3 regions of the Arthrobacter sp. 9MFCol3.1 genome follow, and region 2 is predicted to be linked to each of the others. Evidence: riboswitches for the same ligand, from Rfam matches in the RefSeq annotation. Region 2 holds a riboswitch; each other region holds the start of a gene.
What was found. Region 2 has a riboswitch for thiamine pyrophosphate ahead of C560_RS0110650 (ECF transporter S component). Riboswitches for the same ligand answer to the same signal wherever they lie in the genome.
Positions count from the first base shown of each region.

Region 1: another riboswitch for thiamine pyrophosphate. It lies ahead of C560_RS0103400 (bifunctional hydroxymethylpyrimidine kinase/phosphomethylpyrimidine kinase); the one in region 2 lies ahead of C560_RS0110650 (ECF transporter S component).
Region 3: another riboswitch for thiamine pyrophosphate. It lies ahead of thiC (phosphomethylpyrimidine synthase ThiC); the one in region 2 lies ahead of C560_RS0110650 (ECF transporter S component).

Region 1 covers NZ_JIBJ01000004.1:135,674-142,254, reverse strand. Annotated here, with positions in the region: gene proB (glutamate 5-kinase) at 1-1,036, opposite strand, end outside; gene obgE (GTPase ObgE) at 1,026-2,615, opposite strand; gene rpmA (50S ribosomal protein L27) at 2,733-2,996, opposite strand; gene rplU (50S ribosomal protein L21) at 3,058-3,366, opposite strand; gene C560_RS0103400 (bifunctional hydroxymethylpyrimidine kinase/phosphomethylpyrimidine kinase) at 3,767-5,440, opposite strand; TPP riboswitch at 5,423-5,520, opposite strand; gene C560_RS0103395 (Rne/Rng family ribonuclease) at 5,669-6,581, opposite strand, start outside.
Region 2 covers NZ_JIBJ01000008.1:179,852-186,432, forward strand. Annotated here, with positions in the region: gene C560_RS0110640 (energy-coupling factor transporter transmembrane component T family protein) at 1-744, opposite strand, end outside; gene C560_RS0110645 (ABC transporter ATP-binding protein) at 741-2,399, opposite strand; gene C560_RS0110650 (ECF transporter S component) at 2,428-3,075, opposite strand; TPP riboswitch at 3,142-3,285, opposite strand; gene C560_RS0110655 (heme-degrading domain-containing protein) at 3,473-4,018, shown strand; gene C560_RS0110660 (DUF4235 domain-containing protein) at 4,057-4,320, shown strand; gene mnhG (monovalent cation/H(+) antiporter subunit G) at 4,383-4,790, opposite strand; gene C560_RS0110670 (monovalent cation/H+ antiporter complex subunit F) at 4,780-5,058, opposite strand; gene C560_RS0110675 (Na+/H+ antiporter subunit E) at 5,055-5,600, opposite strand; gene C560_RS0110680 (Na+/H+ antiporter subunit D) at 5,597-6,581, opposite strand, start outside.
Region 3 covers NZ_JIBJ01000017.1:1,640-8,220, reverse strand. Annotated here, with positions in the region: gene C560_RS0115095 (glucose-6-phosphate dehydrogenase) at 1-547, opposite strand, end outside; gene ffh (signal recognition particle protein) at 700-2,283, shown strand; gene C560_RS0115085 (alpha/beta fold hydrolase) at 2,355-3,089, shown strand; gene thiC (phosphomethylpyrimidine synthase ThiC) at 3,086-4,936, opposite strand; TPP riboswitch at 4,932-5,039, opposite strand; gene C560_RS0115075 (GNAT family N-acetyltransferase) at 5,115-5,615, shown strand; gene C560_RS0115070 (amidohydrolase family protein) at 5,619-6,581, shown strand, end outside.

The sequences.
Region 1 (6,581 bases), on a different contig from region 2:
TCACGGTGTTGTCCACGGACACCATCTCCACGGCGTCACCGGCCTCGAAGTCGCCCTTGACCGCTGCGATTCCGGCCGGCAGGAGCGAGGTGCGGCGGTCGCGGACGGCCTTGACCGCGCCGTCGTCGAGCACCAGGGTGCCGCGCACGGATGCCAGGTGGGCCAGCCACAGGAGCCGGATCGGCTTGCGCGCGCCGTTGACGGAGAACCACGTGCCCACGTCCTCGCCGGCCAGCGCGGCGCCCGCATTGGCCGTGGATGTTACGAGGGCGTGGATGCCCGACCCCGCGGCGATGCTCGCGGCTTCGACCTTGGTGACCATGCCGCCCGTGCCCACGCCGGCCTTGCCGGTGCTGCCGATCGAGACGCCCTCGAGGTCGTGGGGGCCGGAGACGTGCGGAATCCGCTTGGCGCCGTGCGACGGCGGGCCGTCGTACAGGGAGTCGACGTCGGAGAGCAGCACGAGCGCGTCGGCGCGGACCAGGTGTGCCACCAGGGCCGCGAGGCGGTCGTTGTCGCCAAAGCGGATCTCGTGCGTGGCTACGGTGTCGTTTTCGTTGACCACCGGGACAACGCCGAGGTTCAGCAGCCGGTCCAGCGCGCGGAACGCGTTGGTGTGCTGGCTGCGGCGCATGAAGTCGTCCGCGGTCAGCAGCACCTGGCTGACGGTGACCCCGTGCGCGCCGAAGGCGTGCGTGTAGCGGGCCATCAGCAGGCCCTGGCCTACGCTGGCCGCGGCCTGCTGGGTGGCGAGGTCTCGGGGACGCTTCTCGAGGCCGAGCGGGGCGAGGCCGGCGGCGATCGCGCCGGAGGACACCAGGATGATCTCCGCGCCCGCGTTGCGCTTGTGCGCCAGGGCGTCGGCGAGCCCGGTCAGGGCCTCTTCGGAGATCCCGCCCTTGATGGAGGTCAGCGAGGACGAGCCGACCTTGACGACAATCCGGCGCGCCCCGGAGAGCACAGTGCGGTCCGGGGCGTCGATGGTCTGGGCCTTGAGCGGCTGGGACCGGTGCTCGACGACGGTCTTACTCGTCATCGGCTTCGCCCAGTCCACTCTCCTTGAGCGGCTGCCGCGCGCGGCGGCCGCTGACGGATTCGGTCCAGATGCCGGCCTTGCGTTCGGCTTCGAGCTCGGCGCGGGCGGCGGCCTTGGCGTCGCGGCGTTCCTGCTGTTCGTCGCGCTTCTGGCCACGCGTCGGGCGGTCGCCGATGTCGGCGAAGCGCACGTCGGTGCCGCGGGGCGAGGCGAGCAGCTCGGCACCGGCCATCATGGTCGGTTCCCAGTCGAAGACGACGCCGTCGTCCTCGCCGATGACCACCATGTCGCCCGGCTTGGCGCCCTGCTTGAACAGTTCATTTTCAACGCCGAGCTTGGCCAGGCGGTCGGCGAGGTAGCCGATCGCTTCCTCGTTAGTGAAGTCGGTCTGCTTGACCCAGCGGACGGGCTTGTCGCCCAGGACGCGGAAGAGCGGCTCGAGGTTCTTTTCCTCGCGGCGGATCGTGAAGCCGGTCTCGTTGACGGCGCGGGGGCGCAGCACCGGGGCGTGCACCTTCGGCGGGGTCGCGGCGACGGCGTCGCGGGCAGCCTTGACGATTTCGGCCATAGCGAAGCCGAGCTGGCGGAGGCCTTCGTGGCTCGTCGCCGAGATTTCGAAGACCCTGTAGCCCCGGGATTCAAGTTCCGGGCGGACGAACTCGGCCATGTCCTTGCCGTCCGGCAGGTCGACCTTGTTAAGGGCCACGAGGCGGGGGCGGTGGTTCAGCGGAACGACTTCGCCGTCGGACCCGCTGTAGCTCATGTCCACGGCGTACTTCTCCAGCTCGGCCTCGATGATGGCGAGGTCGGAGAGCGGATCGCGGTCCGATTCGAGCGTGCCGCAGTCCAGCACGTGCACCAGTGCGGCGCACCGCTCGACGTGGCGCAGGAAGTGGTGGCCGAGGCCCTTGCCCTCGCTGGCGCCCTCGATCAGGCCGGGTACGTCGGCAATGGTGAAGCGGACCTCGCCGGCCTGGACGACGCCCAGGTTGGGGATGAGGGTGGTGAAGGGATAGTCCGCGATCTTGGGCCGGGCGGCGGACATGGCGGCGATCAGGCTGGACTTGCCGGCGGAGGGGAAGCCGACGAGGGCGATGTCGGCGATGGACTTCAGTTCCAGGACAACGTCGCTGGATTCGCCTTCGATGCCGAGCAGCGCGAAGCCGGGCGCGCGGCGCTTCTGGGAGGACAACGAGGCGTTGCCGAGGCCGCCAATGCCGCCGGCGGCGGCGATGTATTCGTCACCTTCGGCCACGAGGTCGGCGATGACTTCGCCGGACTTGGACTTCACGACGGTGCCCACCGGGACCGGAAGGATCAGGGTTTCGCCGTTCTTGCCGCCGCGCCAGTCGCCCATGCCGGGGCCGCCGTTGGTGGCGTGCCGGTGGGGCGCGTGGTGGTAGTCGAGCAGGGTGGTGGTCTGGGGGTCCACGCGCAGGATGACGTCGCCGCCGTTGCCGCCGTTGCCGCCGTCGGGACCGCCGAGGGGCTTGAACTTCTCGCGGTGGACGGAGACACAGCCGTGGCCGCCGGTACCGCCGGATACGTGCAGTACTACCCGGTCTACAAAGCTCGCCACGTGGATCTCCTCAGTGCTGTTCCCCGGACCCCCAAAGAGGCCCAAGATGATTGTAATGCGGTTAAAACACCGGTGGAGCGGACCTAATGGCCCGCCCCACCGATTTAGAACTTATTGTTACTCTGCAGCTGCAGCAGCCACGATGTTCACAACGCGGCGACCACGGCGGGTGCCGAACTCGACAGCACCGGGGGTCAGGGCGAACAGGGTGTCGTCCCCGCCGCGGCCTACGCCGGCGCCCGGGTGGAAGTGGGTGCCGCGCTGGCGGACGATGATCTCGCCTGCGGAAACTACCTGGCCACCGAAGCGCTTGACGCCGAGGTACTGGGCGTTGGAGTCACGACCGTTGCGAGTGGAACTCGCGCCTTTTTTATGTGCCATTTGGAATGCCTGCCTTCAAAAATTCTGGGGAATCTGCTGGAACCTGAACAGTAACGAAGAGTTACTTGATACCGGTGATCTTGACCTTGGTCAGTTCCTGACGGTGGCCCTGACGCTTCTTGTAACCGGTCTTGTTCTTGAACTTCTGGATGACGATCTTCGGACCACGGAGGTCTTCGAGGATCTCAGCCGTAACCGTTACCTTGGCCAGGTCCGCAGCAGCAGACGTGACTTTGTCACCGTCCACCAGGAGCAGTGCGGGCAACTCAAAGGTGCTGCCGGCTCCACCGGGGACGCGGTTCAGGGTAACGAAGTCTCCAACGGAAACCTTCTCTTGGCGGCCGCCTGCGCGGACAATCGCGTACACCACTGGGGAACTCACTTCTCTCGACGTTTATTACTAGATTTGCGTGCGGAACCAGGGGCCAAATTGTTTGGACCGGCTCACGCTGTGCCTCAACGCCGGTGGATTCCCCGGGGGAACCCATGAGCTATCCCCGGAACAAATCCATTTGGAATTCCAAGCGGACTGTTCTCAGGGTCATAACCCAAGTGTTGGCGTAAGCACCGAAGATCTAGAATACGCTAATTTTGCCTTCGGCCGCAAATGAGGCTGGTTCCGGCGGGTAGTCCGTGATAGGCGCCACAACCTCCTGATGCAAGACCCTGTCAATGTTCTTGACCGGATCTTGACCATCCTGAGCTGTGTTGCCGCAACGACTTCCGGAACCGTGCCCCACCATCGTACCGGTAGTCCGGGCCAGCTCGTGTCAGGCGTACAGCCGCGGCGCGTCGAAGAAGTCCACTTCGTAGCGCGATGACTGCCGGAAAGCCAGGGCCATGGCCTCCCGTTCGCTCTCCGATGCCCGCCTGGCCGCCGTGTCCGTGTACGCGATGGCCTGCCGGGTCGCGGCGGCGAAGTCCTCATCGGCGTAGGTCTTCAGCCAGTCGGCGTAGGGGTGCTCCCCGGCCGCGCCGCCGGCCAGGAATTCCCGGTGCAGCGTGGAACCGACCTCGGCGTAGAGCCAGAAGCACGGCAGTGCCGCCGCCACGAGGACCCCGTAGCTGCCGGACACCGAGGCGGCCAGCAGGTGGTCCACATACGATTTCGTGACCGGACCCAGGGTGGAGTCCGTGGGGCGGGTGCTGAGCCAGGAACGGTGCAGCTCGGATTCGACTTCCAAGCAGGTCTGCGCCGAGCGGGCCCAGAACAGCTGCTCGGCCTCGGTGGGGGCAATCGCGGCGGCCCGGGCCAGGACCCGGGAGTAGCCGTTGAGGTACATGGCGTCCTGGGCGAGGTAGTACGCGAACTCGTGCTCGGGCAAGGACCCGTCGGCCAGTCCGCGGACGAAGTCCAGGGCGTAGATGGCTTCAAGATCGCCCGTGGCTCCTGCGCGCAGGGCTGCGGCGAACTCCCCCGCTGCCGGACCGTGTCCGGCCGGGCGGCACTGTCCGTCGGTGAGGTGCTGCCCGTCCTGGAGTTGCTGCAGGTGGTGGAAGTGGTGGACCGGTCCGTTGCCGGTGCCGACGTCCAGGACCGAGGCTTCGCGGAGCGCGCCCAGCAGCCACGGCTTGACTTCCCGCAGCGCCGCTTCCCAGTCCCCCACCCGGGCCTGCACGGTGGCCATGGCCGAGGACAGCGAGCAGCCGGTGCCGTGGCTGTTGCGCGTGGCGATCCGCTCCCCCGGTACGACCACTGTTTCCTGGCCGAGCAGGCCACCGGTGTTGACCAGTGCATCCGGGCAGCCGGCGCCGGCGGCGTTGCCTGCGGCGGCGTTGGCGGCGTCGGCGTCTCCGGGCTGTCCGCCCTGGAGGTGTCCGCCCTTAACCAGGACGGTGGTGCCGGTCAGGGCGGCCAGCCGCTTGCCCTGCGCCAGGGCCTCGGCCCAGTCGGCCGCTACGGGCTCCTTGAGCAGGATGGCGAGTTCGGCGAGGTTGGGCGTGATGAGGTCCGCCAGCGGCAGGAGGGCCTGCAGGGCGGCCTCGGCCGATTCCTGCAGAAGCCGGTCCCCGCTGGTGGCGACCATCACCGGGTCCAGGACGACGACGGCGGGGCGCACCTTTTCCAACCAGCCGCGGACGGCGTCGATCACGGCGGCGTCACCGAGCATGCCGATCTTGACCGCGTCGATGCCGATGTCGTCACTGATGGCGTCCAGCTGCGCCGTGAGGAACGCTGCCGGGGGGACGTGGACGGCGCGCACGCCCTGGGTGTTCTGCGCCGTCAGGGCGGTGACGGCGGCCATGCCGTAGCCGCCGTTCGCCGCGATGCTCTTCAGGTCGGCCTGGATTCCGGCCCCGCCGGAGGGATCGGAGCCGGCGATGGCCAGCACGCGGGGAATGCGCGGCGGCGCCGGCAGAGACTCGCTGTGCAGAAAATTGGCCGGCAGAAACTCGCTGGGCAGGAACTCGGACGGATTCGATCTCGCGGACAAGGCAGACATCCCTTCGCCGGTGCTAACCGGACAGGTTCAACGGGTCTGGATCTCAGCCGGCCCGATGCCCGGCACCCCGTGTCAGTGTTCCAGCCTAGCCGCTGCCACCCTGTGGCCCCGTTAACGCACGGGCGGGCCCGGGCCTGGGCGGACGTATGTTACGTCTGCCCTGACCCGGACCCGCAGCCCGAGCAGTCGAATTAGTGACCGGTCGGGGATGTGGTCAGTCGCGGAGGACTACAGCTCCGACGCCGGCACGCCGACGCCGAGGATGATCGGCTCGTTGCCGGCCGGGACGGACGCAGGCCTGGCCGCGGCGGGAGCCTTGGCCTCGTGAACCGATCCGGCCGCGGCCGGCCGGGTTGCCTCGCGGTGTTCCACGGAGGTTTCGTTGGCTGCGCCCTGGGCCCGGCTTGCACTCCGGTTGCGGCGCCCGCGGCGGCCGCGCGTGGTGTCGGCTGTGCGTGACGCCGGCGCTTCCGCAGCGCGGACGGACGACGGCGCCTCGGGCACCGTGGCTTCCGGGGCGGCAACAGCCGCTGCCTGGCCGGCGGCCTGGTCCTGCTTGCCGGCCTCGGCCTCGCCCAGGTTGGCGAAGGCCTCGGTCAGCAGGTCCAGGGTCAGGGCAGGTGACGGCGCGTCCTCGGCGTGCTCGACGAAGGGCAGGGCCACCTGCTCGCCGCCAAACGTCAGCACCGTTGCGGGACGCCCGGCTGCCTCGTCGGCGGCTGCGAGCTGCGTGACGGCGTCGACGGCGGCCTGGCGGGCCCCGGCGTCGCTGGCTGCGGCTGCCTCCCCGTCGTGCAGGTGCGCGGCGTGCGCCGCTGCAGCGATGTTGGCCAGCGCGGCACGGGTGGCTTCGGCCTTGGCGTGGCGTTCGGCCTCGGTGGGCTCGGCGTGGACGGGTGCGGGTGCGGCCGGCGCGGTCTCCGCGCCCTGGCCTCCCCTGCCGCGGCGACGGCTCTTGCGTTCCGTGCGGGCAGCAGGCTGCGCCTCGGTGCGCGGCACGTAGTGCTCCGCGGCGACCGTGTTGGCGCGGCGGTGTTCCACCGGCTCGTCGTGGGTGACGATGCCGCGGCCCGCACACGTTTCGCACTGCTCGCCGAAGACTTCCAGCAGCCCGGTGCCCATCCGCTTGCGGGTCATCTGC
Region 2 (6,581 bases):
TGCAGCGGCGATGCCGAGTCCGCCCACCAGCACCCAGGCGTCGAGTCCGCTGAACGTGGACGGCCGGGCCCAGGTCCGCGCGGCGCCGCCGAACCCGCGGGCCTCCATGGTCACCGCGAGCCGCGAGGCGCTCCGGATCGCCTGCACCAGCAGGCCGAAACTCTGGCCCAGCATGGCGCGGAACCGCTGGTAGGGGCTGCCGCTTGAACCCACGCCGCGGGCCCGTCGGGCCATGCCGATGGTCTGCCATTGCTCGGCCATGATCCCGACGAGCCGCATGGCGGCCAGGGTTCCCAGGACGAACCGGTGCGGCAGTTTTGCGTTCTGGGCCAGGGCGTCGGCCAGGTCCGTGGGGTCGGTGCAGCTCATCAGCAGCACCGCAGGCAATGCGATCGCGAGCCCGCGGAGCATGAAGCCGATCCCCAGCTGCAGGGAACCGTCACTGATGGACCAGATCCCGGCATCGAGCAGGACGGATCCGGAATCAGGCGCAAGGATGGCCGTGCTCCAGCCGCCCAGCGCCGCCGCGAGGATCAGCGGCCAGCCGCGCTGCCACAGCAAGGCCACGGTCAGGCCCGCCAGCGGCAGGAGCAGCAGTTCGAAGGCGAGCGCCACCGACGCCGAAACCCAGTCAATGGACAGCGCCAGGACCAGGGTGATCAGGGTGACCGCCGTGAACTTGGCGAGCGGGTTGGCGCGGGTCAGCAGCGCATGGTTGCCGCGCAGGCTCAGTGCGTCCCTCATGGCGAGGCCCCCTCCGGCAGCTGAAGATCCGGGCCGGGAGCATCCGCGGCGGCGGTTTCCCGTGGCCGGAGGCGCAGTTCGGTGCCACCGAGGACGGCGCTGAATTCGGCGTCGTGCGTCACGGACACGACGGCGGTGCCGGCGTCGAGGAGCTCGGACAGGAACGAGGCGAGTTCGGCCCAGGTATTGGCATCCTGGCCGAAGGTGGGCTCGTCCAGGACCAGCACCTGGGGGTGCGCCGCCAGCACGGTGGCTACCGAAAGGCGCCGCTTCTCGCCGCCGGAGAGCGTGTAGGGGTTGGCGTCCACAAGCTCCGTCAGCCGCAGCCGCTCCAGCAGTTCGTCCACGCGGTCTTCGCCGTAGCCGAGGTGGCGCGGGCCGAACATGAGATCGTCGAGGACCTTGCCGGTGACGAACTGGTGCTCGGGTTCCTGGAAGACGGTTCCTATCCGGGCGATCAGCTGCTGGGCCTTCCACCGGTAGGGATCGGGTCCGGCGCCCCTGCTTAACCGATCAGCGGAGTGTCCACTGGAGTGACCAGGGGCGGGACTGCTCAGCTCCGCCGCGGCCGCGACCGTTCCCGCAACGGGCCGCAGGAGCCCGGCCAGCGTCAGCGCCAGGGTGGACTTCCCCGTGCCGTTCGCTCCGGTGATGGTCAGGGCCTCGCCGGCGCGGACCTGGACCGAGACCCCGGACTGGACCGGGCGCGGCGCGATGGTGCGGAACCCGTCGCGCAGCCCGGACCGCCGCGGCCGCTCGCGGGACACTGCGAGCCCTTCGGCCGCGAGCAGAACGTGTCCCGCGCCCCGCGCCGGCAGCCGCATCCGCGTCGCCGGAACGTGGCCCGGCACCCAGACGCCCGCGCCGATGAGCATGTCCCGCGCCTCGGCCAGGACCCGGTCCGGGGGCCCGTCGATGAGGACTGCGGAGTCCGTGACGGACCCTGGCTGCAGCACCACGATCCTGTCCACAAGGTCTTTCCAGACCCCCACCCGGTGCTCCACGACCAACAGCGTGGCGCCCGTCTTGTCCAGGCAGCGGCCGACGGCGTCGCGGACCTCCAGGACGCCGGCGGGGTCGAGGTTGGCGGTCGGCTCGTCCAGCAGCAGCAGCCCTGGCCGCATCGCGAGGATCCCGGCGAGCGCCAGCCGTTGCTTTTGTCCGCCGGAGAGGGCCGACGTCGGATGGTCCAGCGGCAGCCGGCCCAGCCCGACGTCGTCGAGCGCCTCGCGCACGCGCGGCCAGATCTCCGCTGCCGGGACGGCCAGGTTCTCCGCCCCGAAGGCGACGTCGTCGCCGAGACGGGACAGCACCACCTGTGTTTCCGGGTCCTGCTGCACCAGCCCGGCGCGGCCGCGCTGCGCCCGTGGCGCGGCGCCGTCGATCAGCAGGCTGCCGGTCTCGTCTGTGTTTTCGGCGTCGCCGGAGTCGCCGGCCGGCCCCGAGGCGCCGGCCGCGCCGTCGCCCAGCACGCCGGCTAGGGCGTGGAGCAGCGTCGACTTGCCGGCGCCGGAAGGCCCCAGCAGGAGCACGCGCTCCCCCGGCCGGATGTCCAGGTCAAGGCCGCTGACCGCGGGCCGGGTCCGTCCGGCGTGCCGCCAGCCCCAGCCGCGGGCCGCGACGGCGGCCGGCCGGACGCCCGGTGAAGATTTCATGGTTCTCTGCAGGATTCAGCGACGGGGCTCAGGAGAAGACGGGCTCCGTGGCGGCCTTGCGGGAGGCAAAGGAGCCCAGCACTCCGGTCTTCGCCAGGCCGCGGGTGGCGAGCCAGGCCAGTCCGCCGGCAATCACTGCGCCGGAGATCGTGGTGAAGACGATGTAGGCGAGCTTGTCGCCGGCTTCGTAGGCGATGTTCCAGCCCCACGGCAGGAAGGAATCGTTCAGGCCGCAGAAGAGGCCCGCGCCGGCGCCGGCCAGCAAGGACACAGGCAGGTTGAACTTCTTGTAGAGGAAGGCCGCGAAGACCAGTTCGGCGCCGAGGCCCTGCAGGATGCCGGAAATCAGCACCGTGGTGCCGTACTGCGAGCCCATGATGAGCTCGCCCGTGGCCGCGACGGTTTCGCAGAAGAGCGCGGCGCCGGGCTTGCGGATGATGAGCATGCCCAGCACCGCCGGGATCATCCACCCGCCGGCATAGAGTCCGCTCAGCGGCGGGTAGACCGCGTTGACCGGAGTCGAGATCAGGTTCGCGCCCTGGGACCAGGCCCAGAAAATGACGCCGCCGGCTACGGCGATCAACGCGGCCACCACTATGTCCACCACGCGCCAACTGAAGTTGCGCCGGGCGGATGAACGGCTGGCGGAACCATGCTGTGCTGAAATATCTGTCATGTCGTCCTCCTGAGGAACAGGAGGGGAGGGTGCTCCGGCCGGTCTCGGCTTCCGCCGCCGTCCGCGCACCCTGAGAACTCGACTCCCTTGCGCCGGTACTAACCGGATCAGGTTCGAGGGTCTGCGGCTGTCCGCACTCTCAGCGCCCACCAAAGGTTTCCCCGGATTTCTCCGGCGATGCCCGACGGCGGCGCTCCCCTGTCGTAATTGTTTTCGCCCTTGTGGGCTGGCTCAGTTTACACCCGGACGGCCGCGTTTTCAGTGGTATGCCGTCACAATCGTGGACCGGACTGCGGCGGTCCCGGCGGCCGGGAAAACCCTCTTGGTAGAGTCGTCCTGTCGGACACCCGGACCCGCCAGCGGGCGGCCTCGTCACCCACCGGAAAGCTGGAATATTTTGTCGCACTCACCGGCCACACAAGGTCCCTCCGGGGAATACGATCCCGATTCGAGCGAGCCGCAGCCGCAGGGTTCCCTGGCGGCGCTCATCGGCCGCGTGCTGGCCGAGATGGAGGCGCTCCAGTTCGCGTCGTTCAGCAAGGATGACGCCCTGGACCTGGGGCTCCTCCTTGTCGAGCTGGGCAGGCAACGCTCGCTGCCCATCGCCGTCGACATCACCAAAGGCGAGCAGGTGCTCTTCCACGCCGCGCTGGACGGCGCCACACCGGACAACGAACGCTGGATCAACGCCAAGAAGCGCACCGCCATGCGGTACGAGGTCCCGTCCCTGCTGGTGGGCCTCCGGGCCCGCGCTGCAGGCGGAAGGATCGAGGACAACGCCTGGTGGGACCAGTCGGAGTTCGCCGCCCACGGCGGGGCATTCCCCATCTACGTGCGCGGCACGGGTGCAGTTGCAGTCGTCACCGTCTCCGGCCTGCCCCAGAAGACGGATCACGAACTGGTGGTCGAGGCCCTGCGGATGGTCCTCACCCCGGAACGCTAGGCTAGGGGAAAACCGTTCCCGTCCAAGGAGACCGAAGAATGAACATCCTCATCAAGCTGCTCGGCACCGGCGTCAGCCTCCTCGCCGGCTTTGCCGGCACCAAGCTGGTGGACACCATGTGGGAGAAGTCCACGGGCAACAAGCCGCCCAAGGGCCAAGAGGACGACGTCCCCACCACCCTGCGCTCGGCCCTGACCTTCGCGCTGATCTCCGCATCGGTCAGCGCCATCATCCAGGTGCTCGCCAACCGCGGCACCCAGCGTGCGATCACCCGCTTCGCCAAGACCCAGGACATCGTCTGACCGGACCCGACTAGCCGCGGCCACCGCGGTCGAAGCGCCGGCTACGGCGCCGGCCAACGGGCTCAGCGGCCGGCTTCGTCGTCGGCCGCTCCGTCCGTTGCCGCCTGCCGGGCGGCCTTCTGGGCGGCCCTCTGGACTATGGCCTCAAGCTCGTCGGAGCTCAGCAGCTCCGGGTGCAGGTGCTTGGTCCGGTAGCCGGCCCGGCCCACCATGTGGGCGGACACGGGGACGGTGAGCAGCTGGAAGAGCCAGGCCACCAGCAGGACGGGCCACACCGACCAGGTGCGCATCTGCAGCCCGAGGGCCGCCAGCAGCAGGAAAAGGCCGAGGACCTGCGGTTTGGTAGCCGCGTGCATCCTGCTCATGAGGTCCGGGAACCGCAGCAGCCCGATGGCGGCGGCGAGGGACATCACGGCACCGGTCACCATGAACACGCCGGAGACGGCGTCGATCACTGTGTCAGGATTCACGGACGCCCTCCCGCCTGTCGGCCACGAACCGGGCCACGGTGACCGAGCCGACGAAGCCGATCAGGGAAATTGCAACGAGCAGCATCAGGTTGTTGAGGTGCCGGTTGGCGGCCATGTCGATGCACAGGGCTGCGCCGAAGATGGCCAGCAGCACGTCGGCGGCGAGAACCCGGTCCAGCAGCGAGGGCCCCCGCGCGATCCGGACGATCGCCCCCGCAGCGGCCAGGGACAGGACGACGGCGGTCACCGTCAGGACGGTCTGCATCATGCGGCGATCTCCTGTGTCAGTGCGGAAAGTTCGTCTTTGGTCCCCATGATCCGGATCAGCCCGGCCTCGGTGTCCCGGACCTCTTTGCGCAGCTTGGCCGCGTCCTCGGCATTGCGGACGTTGATGCCGTGGATGTAGAGCGTGGACGTTGACCTGTCCACCTCCACCACGAGGGACCCGGGAATCAGCGAGATCACATGCCCGGTGGCCGTGACCAGAAGGTCCGAATGGCTCCGGAGCGGCACGGCGACGATTGCGCTGACCACGTCCGGGCCGCGGACCACGGCCAGGTACATGACCTGGAAGCTTGCCGCGACGACTTTTCCAAGGAAGACGAGGGCGAAGGGCACGGCGCGGAGCACGTTGAAGCGGCCGCCGAGTTCCACCGGGGGCAGATAGAAAATGCGCGCCACGAGCACCGCGATGAGGGCTCCGAAGAGGAGATTGCCCGGGCTGAAGTTCTGCCAGAGTGCGCCCCAGACAAAGACGAGCCACACCAGCAGCGGCAGTTCCTGGCGCAGGGAGATCCTTTTCCGGTTCATTTCCCGCTGCCCTCCTGGACCTGCACCGGATGGGCTGACGGAGGCACCGGCGGCACGGGCGCGTCCTGGCCGAGCACAGCCTGGATGTACGAGGTCCGGTCCAGCATCTCCTGGGCGGACTGGTCTGCCACCCTGAACAGCGGCCCGGCAAAGACGGTCAGGGCCACGCCAAAAACCACCAGGCCCAGGGTGGAGCCCACCATGGTGCGGGGCAGCAGGGTCACATTCGTCTTGCCGGCCCGGTCACCTGTGGCGGAGTCGGCCGGCGCTGCCAGGAGCACCGGATCGGGATGTTCGGCGTCCTCGGGCTTGCGCCAGAACGCACGGTTCCAGACCCTCGCGATCGCCAGCAGGGTCAGCAGGCTCGTCAGCACGCCGCCGATCACCAGGGCGTAGGCCAGCGGCGTTCCCAGTTCCACGCCGGCCTGAAGCAGCCCCAGCTTGCCCAGGAAACCCGAGAACGGCGGGATTCCGGCGAGGTTCATGGCGGGAACGAAGAACAGGACCCCCAAGACCGGGGAGAGCTTGGCCAGCCCCGCCACGCGGTCCACGGACGAGCTGCCGCCACGGCGTTCAATCAGGCCGGTCACCAGGAACAGGCTGGTCTGGACGGTGATGTGGTGGGCCACGTAGAACACCGCGGCGCCCAGGCCGGCCACCGTGGACATGGCCAGGCCGAACACCATGTAGCCGATATGGCTGACCAGGGTGAAGGACAGGAGCCTCTTGATGTCGCTTTGGGCCAGGGCGCCGAGGATGCCCACCACCATGGTCAGCAGCGCGGCGACCATGAGCGGGCCGTTGAGCGCATCCCCCGGGAAGAGCAGCGTTTCCGTGCGGACCATCGCATAGACGCCCACCTTGGTCAGCAGCCCGGCAAACACCGCCGTGACTGGGGCCGGCGCGGTGGGGTACGAGTCAGGGAGCCAGAAGGACAGCGGGAACACGGCGGCCTTGATGCCGAAGGCCACCAGCAGCATG
Region 3 (6,581 bases), on a different contig from region 2:
GGATGTTCAGGACCGTTGCCTTGCCGAGGAAGTGGTCCACCCGGTGGATGTGGTCCTCCGGGACCAGCGCGGCCAGCGTCGTGTTCAGGTGCCGCGCCGACTGCTCGTCGGAACCGAACGGCTTCTCCATGACCAGCCGGGTGCCGGCGGGCACGTCCTCCGGCGCCAGGGCCTCGCAGGCGAGCTGGCTGACGCGCGGCGGCAGGGCGAAATAGACCGCCACGGGCCCCTCCAGCTGCGCAAGCAACCCGGCGAGCTGGCCCTCAGCGGTCACGTCGAGCTGGTGGTACGTGCTCTCCTGGCGGACCCGCTTGAGCTCGCGCCTGCCGTGGGCGTCGGCCGTGGAGTCCTCGTCCGCGAACGACGCCTCGATCCGGCCAAGCCACTGCTCCGGCGTCCAGGGGTCCGATCCCGCTCCCGCCAGGGTGAGGCCGTCGGCGCGGCCCCGGGCCACCAGGCGGGCAAGCCCCGGCAGCAGGAGCCTTCCGGTGAGATCGCCGGAAGCGCCCAGGATGAGCAGGGTTTTTACAGTTGTTTGGCTGGTCACCTACGCCAGCATGCCATCTTGAAGGCGCATCTTGGTACCCTAGATAGTCGAGTCCTGTTGTCGAGGCGGTTCGTCCAGGCGAATACCAGTCGCGACGCTGGCGTGCCGCACCGGCCGCCACCTGTAGATCCACTGAAAGAAGTGCACGGCGCGTGTTCAATTCACTCTCTGACCGGTTGACAGCAACCTTCAAGAATCTGCGTGGCAAGGGCCGCCTGACCGAGGCGGACGTTGACGCCACAGTCCGCGAGATCCGGCGTGCCCTCCTGGACGCCGATGTCGCCGTGCCCGTGGTCCGGGAGTTCACCGGCCGCGTGCGCGAGCGTGCCCTCGGCGCCGAGGTCTCCGGGGCGCTGAACCCGAGCCAGCAGATCGTGAAGATCGTCAACGAGGAACTCGTCGAGATCCTCGGCGGCGAGACCCGCCGGATCCGCCTGGCCAAGACCGGACCCACCATCATCATGCTGGCCGGTCTCCAGGGCGCCGGCAAGACCACCCTGGCCGGCAAACTGTCCAAGTGGCTCAAGTCCCAGGGCCACAGCCCGATGCTGGTGGCCTGTGACCTCCAGCGCCCCAACGCCGTCACCCAGCTGCAGGTGGTCGGCCAGCGCGCCGGCGTACCCGTGTTTGCCCCGCATCCGGGCGCCACGTCCACCGAACTGGACCACCCGGCCGGCGACCCTGTCGCCGTCGCGCGCGCCGGCGTCGAGGAAGCCAAGCGCACCCTCCACGACGTCGTGATCGTGGACACCGCCGGCCGTCTCGGCGTCGACGCCGACATGATGGAGCAGGCGCGCCAGATCCGCCGCGCGATCGTCCCGAACGAAGTCCTGTTCGTGATCGACTCCATGATCGGCCAGGACGCCGTCAACACGGCCCTGGCCTTCGACGAGGGCGTCAACTTCACCGGCATCGTGCTCTCCAAGCTCGACGGCGACGCCCGCGGCGGTGCCGCGCTCTCCGTCGCGTCGGTGACCGGCAAACCGGTCATGTTCGCCTCCACCGGCGAAGGCGTGGACGACTTCGAGCTCTTCCACCCGGACCGCATGGCCTCGCGCATCCTGGACATGGGTGACGTCCTCACCCTGATCGAGCAGGCCGAGAAGTCCTGGGACAAGGATGAAGCCGCCCGGATGGCGAAGAAGTTCGCCGACCAGGAAGACTTCACCCTCGATGACTTCCTCGCCCAGATGCAGCAGATCCGCAACATGGGCTCCATGAAGAAAATGCTCATGATGATGCCCGGTGCGCAGAACATCCGCCAGCAGCTGGAGCAGTTCGACGAGCGCGAGATCGACCGCGTCGAGGCCATTGTCCGCTCGATGACCCCGCACGAGCGCGTGGCTCCGAAGATCATCAACGGCTCCCGCCGGGCCCGTATTGCCCGCGGTTCCGGCGTGCACGTCTCCGAGGTCAACGGATTGCTGGAACGCTTTGCCCAGGCCCAGAAGATGATGAAGAAGATGGCCGCCGGCGGCGGCATGCCCGGCATGCCGGGGATGCCGGGCATGGGCGGCGGGGCTCGCAAGGGCGCCAAGCCCGCGCCAAAGAAGAAGGCCCGCTCCGGCAACCCGGCCAAGGCGGCGCAGGAACTGCGCGACGCCGAGGCCAGGCGTGCCGCCGGCCCCAAGGCCCTGCCCACCGGGGCGTCGTTCGGCCAGCAGGGCGGCGACTTCGACCCGTCCCAGCTGAACCTGCCCAAGGGCTTCGACAAGTTCCTCGGCGGCAGCAAGTAGCCGCAAGTGCTGACGGCCGCCGGCACTGTGTCGCCGGCGGCATCAGCACTGAAGTGCCATAGGGTTAGACAATGTTCAAGCAGCGCGTAGTCTTCGTCCACGGGGACGGCAGCTTCGGCGCCGCCGCGTGGCCAAAACAGCACGGAATGGCGCTGGACTACGACGCCCTGTTCCTGCGGCGGCACGGGTTTGACGCCGTCGCCGAACCGCTCGAATCCAACTTCGCCGCCGACGCCGCCATCGTGCTCGCGTCGCTGGCCGACGATGGCCGCGGCGAGGCCGGCGGCCACGTGGTGGCCCACTCGCAGGGCGCGATCGCCGCGATGATGGCCGCCGTCGAGCGGCCCGACCTCGTCCAGTCGCTGACCCTGGTGGAACCTGCCTGCTTGTCCCTGACCGCCGAACTCCCGGCCACCGCCGCGCACCGGGCCCTCATGCAGCCGCTCTTCGACGTCCGGCACAACCTCAGCGACGACGACTTCCAGCGGGAGTTCATCCGTCGCGCGTTCGCGGCGGACGCCCCCGGGGCCACGACGCCGGAGGCCCTCCGGGCGGCGCGCCGGCTCCGCCTGCAGGCGCCGCCTTGGGAAGCCCCGCTGCAGATCGTGCCGGGCGTGCCGACCCTGGTCCTGACCGGCGGCTGGGAACCGCTGTACGAGGAAATCGCCGGCTACCTGCGCGAGACCGGCGCCCTGCACCGCACCGCCCCGGGAGGGCACCGGCCCCAGGATTCAGCCGAAGGGGACCGGGCCATCCGCTCCTACATCGCCGAGGTCAGCCGGCGCCAGCACGCCCGGGCCTCCTAGGAAGCTGCGGGTCCGCCCACCGAGGGCTGCGGCAGGTAGACCTTGCCGCCCGAGGCGAGGAATTCGTTGCTCTTCGCCCGCATTCCGGCCGCCCTCGCTGAAAGGGCGGCCTGCTTTTCCGCCGAACCAGGATCCACCGAAGCGGAGTCCGCCGCACCATAGTTGCCGGTGCCGTATTCGTCCCGGATGTCCTGGCTGATTCGCATGGAGCAGAACTTCGGACCGCACATCGAGCAGAAGTGGGCTGTCTTGGCCGGCTCGGCGGGAAGCGTCTCATCGTGGAAGGCCTCTGCCGTGACCGGGTCCAGGGACAGCGCGAACTGGTCCCGCCAGCGGAATTCGAACCTTGCCTTGGACAGGGCATCGTCGCGTTCGTGCGCGCCGGGGTGGCCTTTGGCGAGGTCCGCGGCATGGGCCGCGATCTTGTAGGTGATCACGCCCGTCTTCACGTCGTCCTTGTTCGGCAGCCCGAGGTGTTCCTTGGGCGTGACGTAGCAGAGCATGGCGGTGCCGTAGCGGGCGATCTCGGTGGCGCCGATCGCCGAGGTGATGTGGTCATATCCCGGTGCGATGTCCGTGACCAGCGGCCCGAGTGTGTAGAACGGGGCGCCCTTGCAGAGTTCCTGCTGGCGCTCCACGTTTTCCCGGACGAGGTGGAAGGGCACGTGCCCGGGGCCCTCCACCATGACCTGCACATCGAATTCCCAGGCCCGCTGCGTGAGCTCGGCCAGGGTGTCCAGTTCGGCGAACTGTGCCGCGTCGTTGGCATCCGCCGTCGCGCCCGGCCGCAGCCCGTCGCCCAGGGAGAAGGCGACGTCGTACCGCGCGAAGATCTCGCACAGCTCGTCGAAGTGGGTGTACAGGAAGTTCTCCCGATGGTGCGCCAGGCACCAGCCGGCCATGATGGAACCGCCCCGGGACACGATGCCGGTGACCCGGTTGGCCGTCAGGGGCACATACCGCAGCAGGACCCCGGCGTGGATGGTCATGTAGTCCACGCCCTGCTCGCACTGCTCGATCACGGTGTCCCGGAAGATCTCCCAGGTCAGGGCGTTCGCCTCGCCGTTGACCTTCTCCAGCGCCTGGTAAATCGGGACCGTGCCGATGGGGACGGGGGAGTTGCGGATGATCCACTCGCGCGTGGTGTGGATGTCGTCCCCGGTGGAGAGGTCCATGACGGTGTCCGCGCCCCACTGCGTGGCCCACTGGAGTTTGTCGACCTCCTCGGCGATGGAGCTGGTCACGGCGGAATTGCCGATATTGGCGTTGATTTTCACCAGGAACGCCTTGCCGATGATCATCGGCTCGGATTCGGGGTGGTTGACGTTGTTGGGAATGATCGCCCGGCCCGCGGCCACCTCGCTGCGCACCAGCTCCACGTCGCAGTTCTCGCGCAGCGCGACGAACCGCATTTCCTGGGTGATGACACCGTCCCGGGCGTACCGCATCTGCGTGACGGTCCTGCCCTCAACGGCCCGGCGCGGCACCGGCCGGCCGCCCCGCCACTCGGCCGACGCCGCACCGCGGCGCACCGCCGACTTGCCGTCGTCGAGCAGCTCCCGTTCCCGGCCGGCGTAGGGTTCGGTGTCCGCCCTGGCCTCAATCCAGGGGGCACGGAACGGCTCCAGCCCGCGGACCGGATCGCTGCCCGGTCCGGCCGTGCGGTACACCCGGAACGGCGGGTTCCGGACGCCGCCCGGCGAGGGTTCCAGGGCGATTTCGGTCACCGGGACACGGATGCCGTGGTCCGGGTCCGTGGTGAAGGCCAGCGAGTGGGACTTCAGCGACTGTGTGGGGGCCGCAGGCTGGTTGTGGACAGGGCTGTGCTGTGTCAGTTGGGTGTTCACGGAAATACTCACTTCCTTCGCCGGCATTACCCGGACAGGTTCAACGGTCGCAGGCTGCGTCAGCCCGATCTCAGCCCCTGCAGGGGCACCCGTGTGGTCGTAGACGAAGCTACCACGCGCCTCCGGCCGGCCGTCGAGTGTGACGCGGACGGCCGGACCGCGGTGTTAGCGTGGCACTGTGACCCCGCCCAAGGCCGTGCCCCGCATCAGGACGGCGGCGCCGGAAGATCTCCCGGCGCTGCCCGCTATCGAGGCCGCGGCAGACGGCGTCCTGATAAAGGAACTGGGGAACCGGGCGCTCCCGGCACCGGAGTTGACGGCACCGGTCGAGCCGCTGTTCATACTGGTCGCCGGAACCCCGCCCGTAGGCTTTGCCCGCGTTGACGCACTCGGCGGCCAGGCCCATCTGGAGCAACTCTCCGTGCAGCCGGACTCCGGCAGGCGGGGGATCGGACGGTCCCTGGTGGAGGCGGCCCTCGACGCTGGCCGGGGCCGCGGCTATTCCTGGATGACGCTTTGCACTTTCGCAGCCGTTCCGTTCAATGCCCCGTTTTACGCGAGCTGCGGGTTCGAGGAATTCGCCCGGCCGGGGCCCGCGCTGGCTGCCCTGAGGATCCACGAAGCGCAGCTGGGGCTCGATGATCTGGGCCCGCGGATTGTCATGCGGATTAGGCTTTAGGCCATGACCAGCATCATCGAGTTCAGCGGCCCCATCCTCACGGCGGCGGACCAGGTCCGCCACGGGCTGTGGTCGGTGGAGGGCCGGTTGACCTTCCGCCGGCCCGCGGCCGCGCCGGAGCACGTGCTGGACGGCTGGGTCATTCCCGGCCTCGTGGACGCGCACTGCCACATCGGCCTCGGCCCGGGCGGGGACGTTGCCGAGGACACCGCGGAATCCCAGGCCCTGGCGGACCGCAACGCCGGGACGCTGCTGGTCCGTGACGCCGGCGCCGTCCACGACACCCGCTGGCTCCAGCAACGCGCGGACGTTCCCCGGATCATCCGCTCCGGCCGGCACCTGGCGAGGACCCGGCGCTACCTGCCGGGCCTGGCCGTCGAGGTCGAGCCGGAGGATCTGGTCGAGGCCGTGCGGAAGCAGGCCCGCGCGGGCGACGGCTGGGTCAAGCTCGTGGGGGACTGGATCGACCGAGCCGCCGGCGATCTCGCCGCCAGCTTTCCCGCCAGGACGGTCAAGGACGCCGTGCAGGCCGCCCACGATGAGGGTGCCCGCGTCACCGCCCACTGCTTCGCCGAGGACACCCTCGATGACATGCTCGATGCCGGGATCGACTGCATCGAGCACGCCACCGGGCTGTTGCCGCGGCACCTGCCGCGCTTCCTCGAACAAGGCGTCCCGATCGTGCCCACCCTGATCAACATCGCCACGTTCCCGGACATCGCGGCCCGGGCGGAGGCCAAGTTCCCCCGCTACGCCGCCCACATGCGCTCGCTGTGGGAGCGGCGGGCGGAGCGGATCCTCGAAGCCCACGAGGCCGGGGTGGCGATCTACGCCGGTACCGACGCCGGCAGCGTGATCAGCCACGGCAGGATCGTCGACGAGATCCAGGCCCTGCACGCCGCCGGCCTTCCCGCCGCGGCAGCCCTCGACGCCGCGGCCTGGTCCGCGCGGACCTGGCTCGGCGCG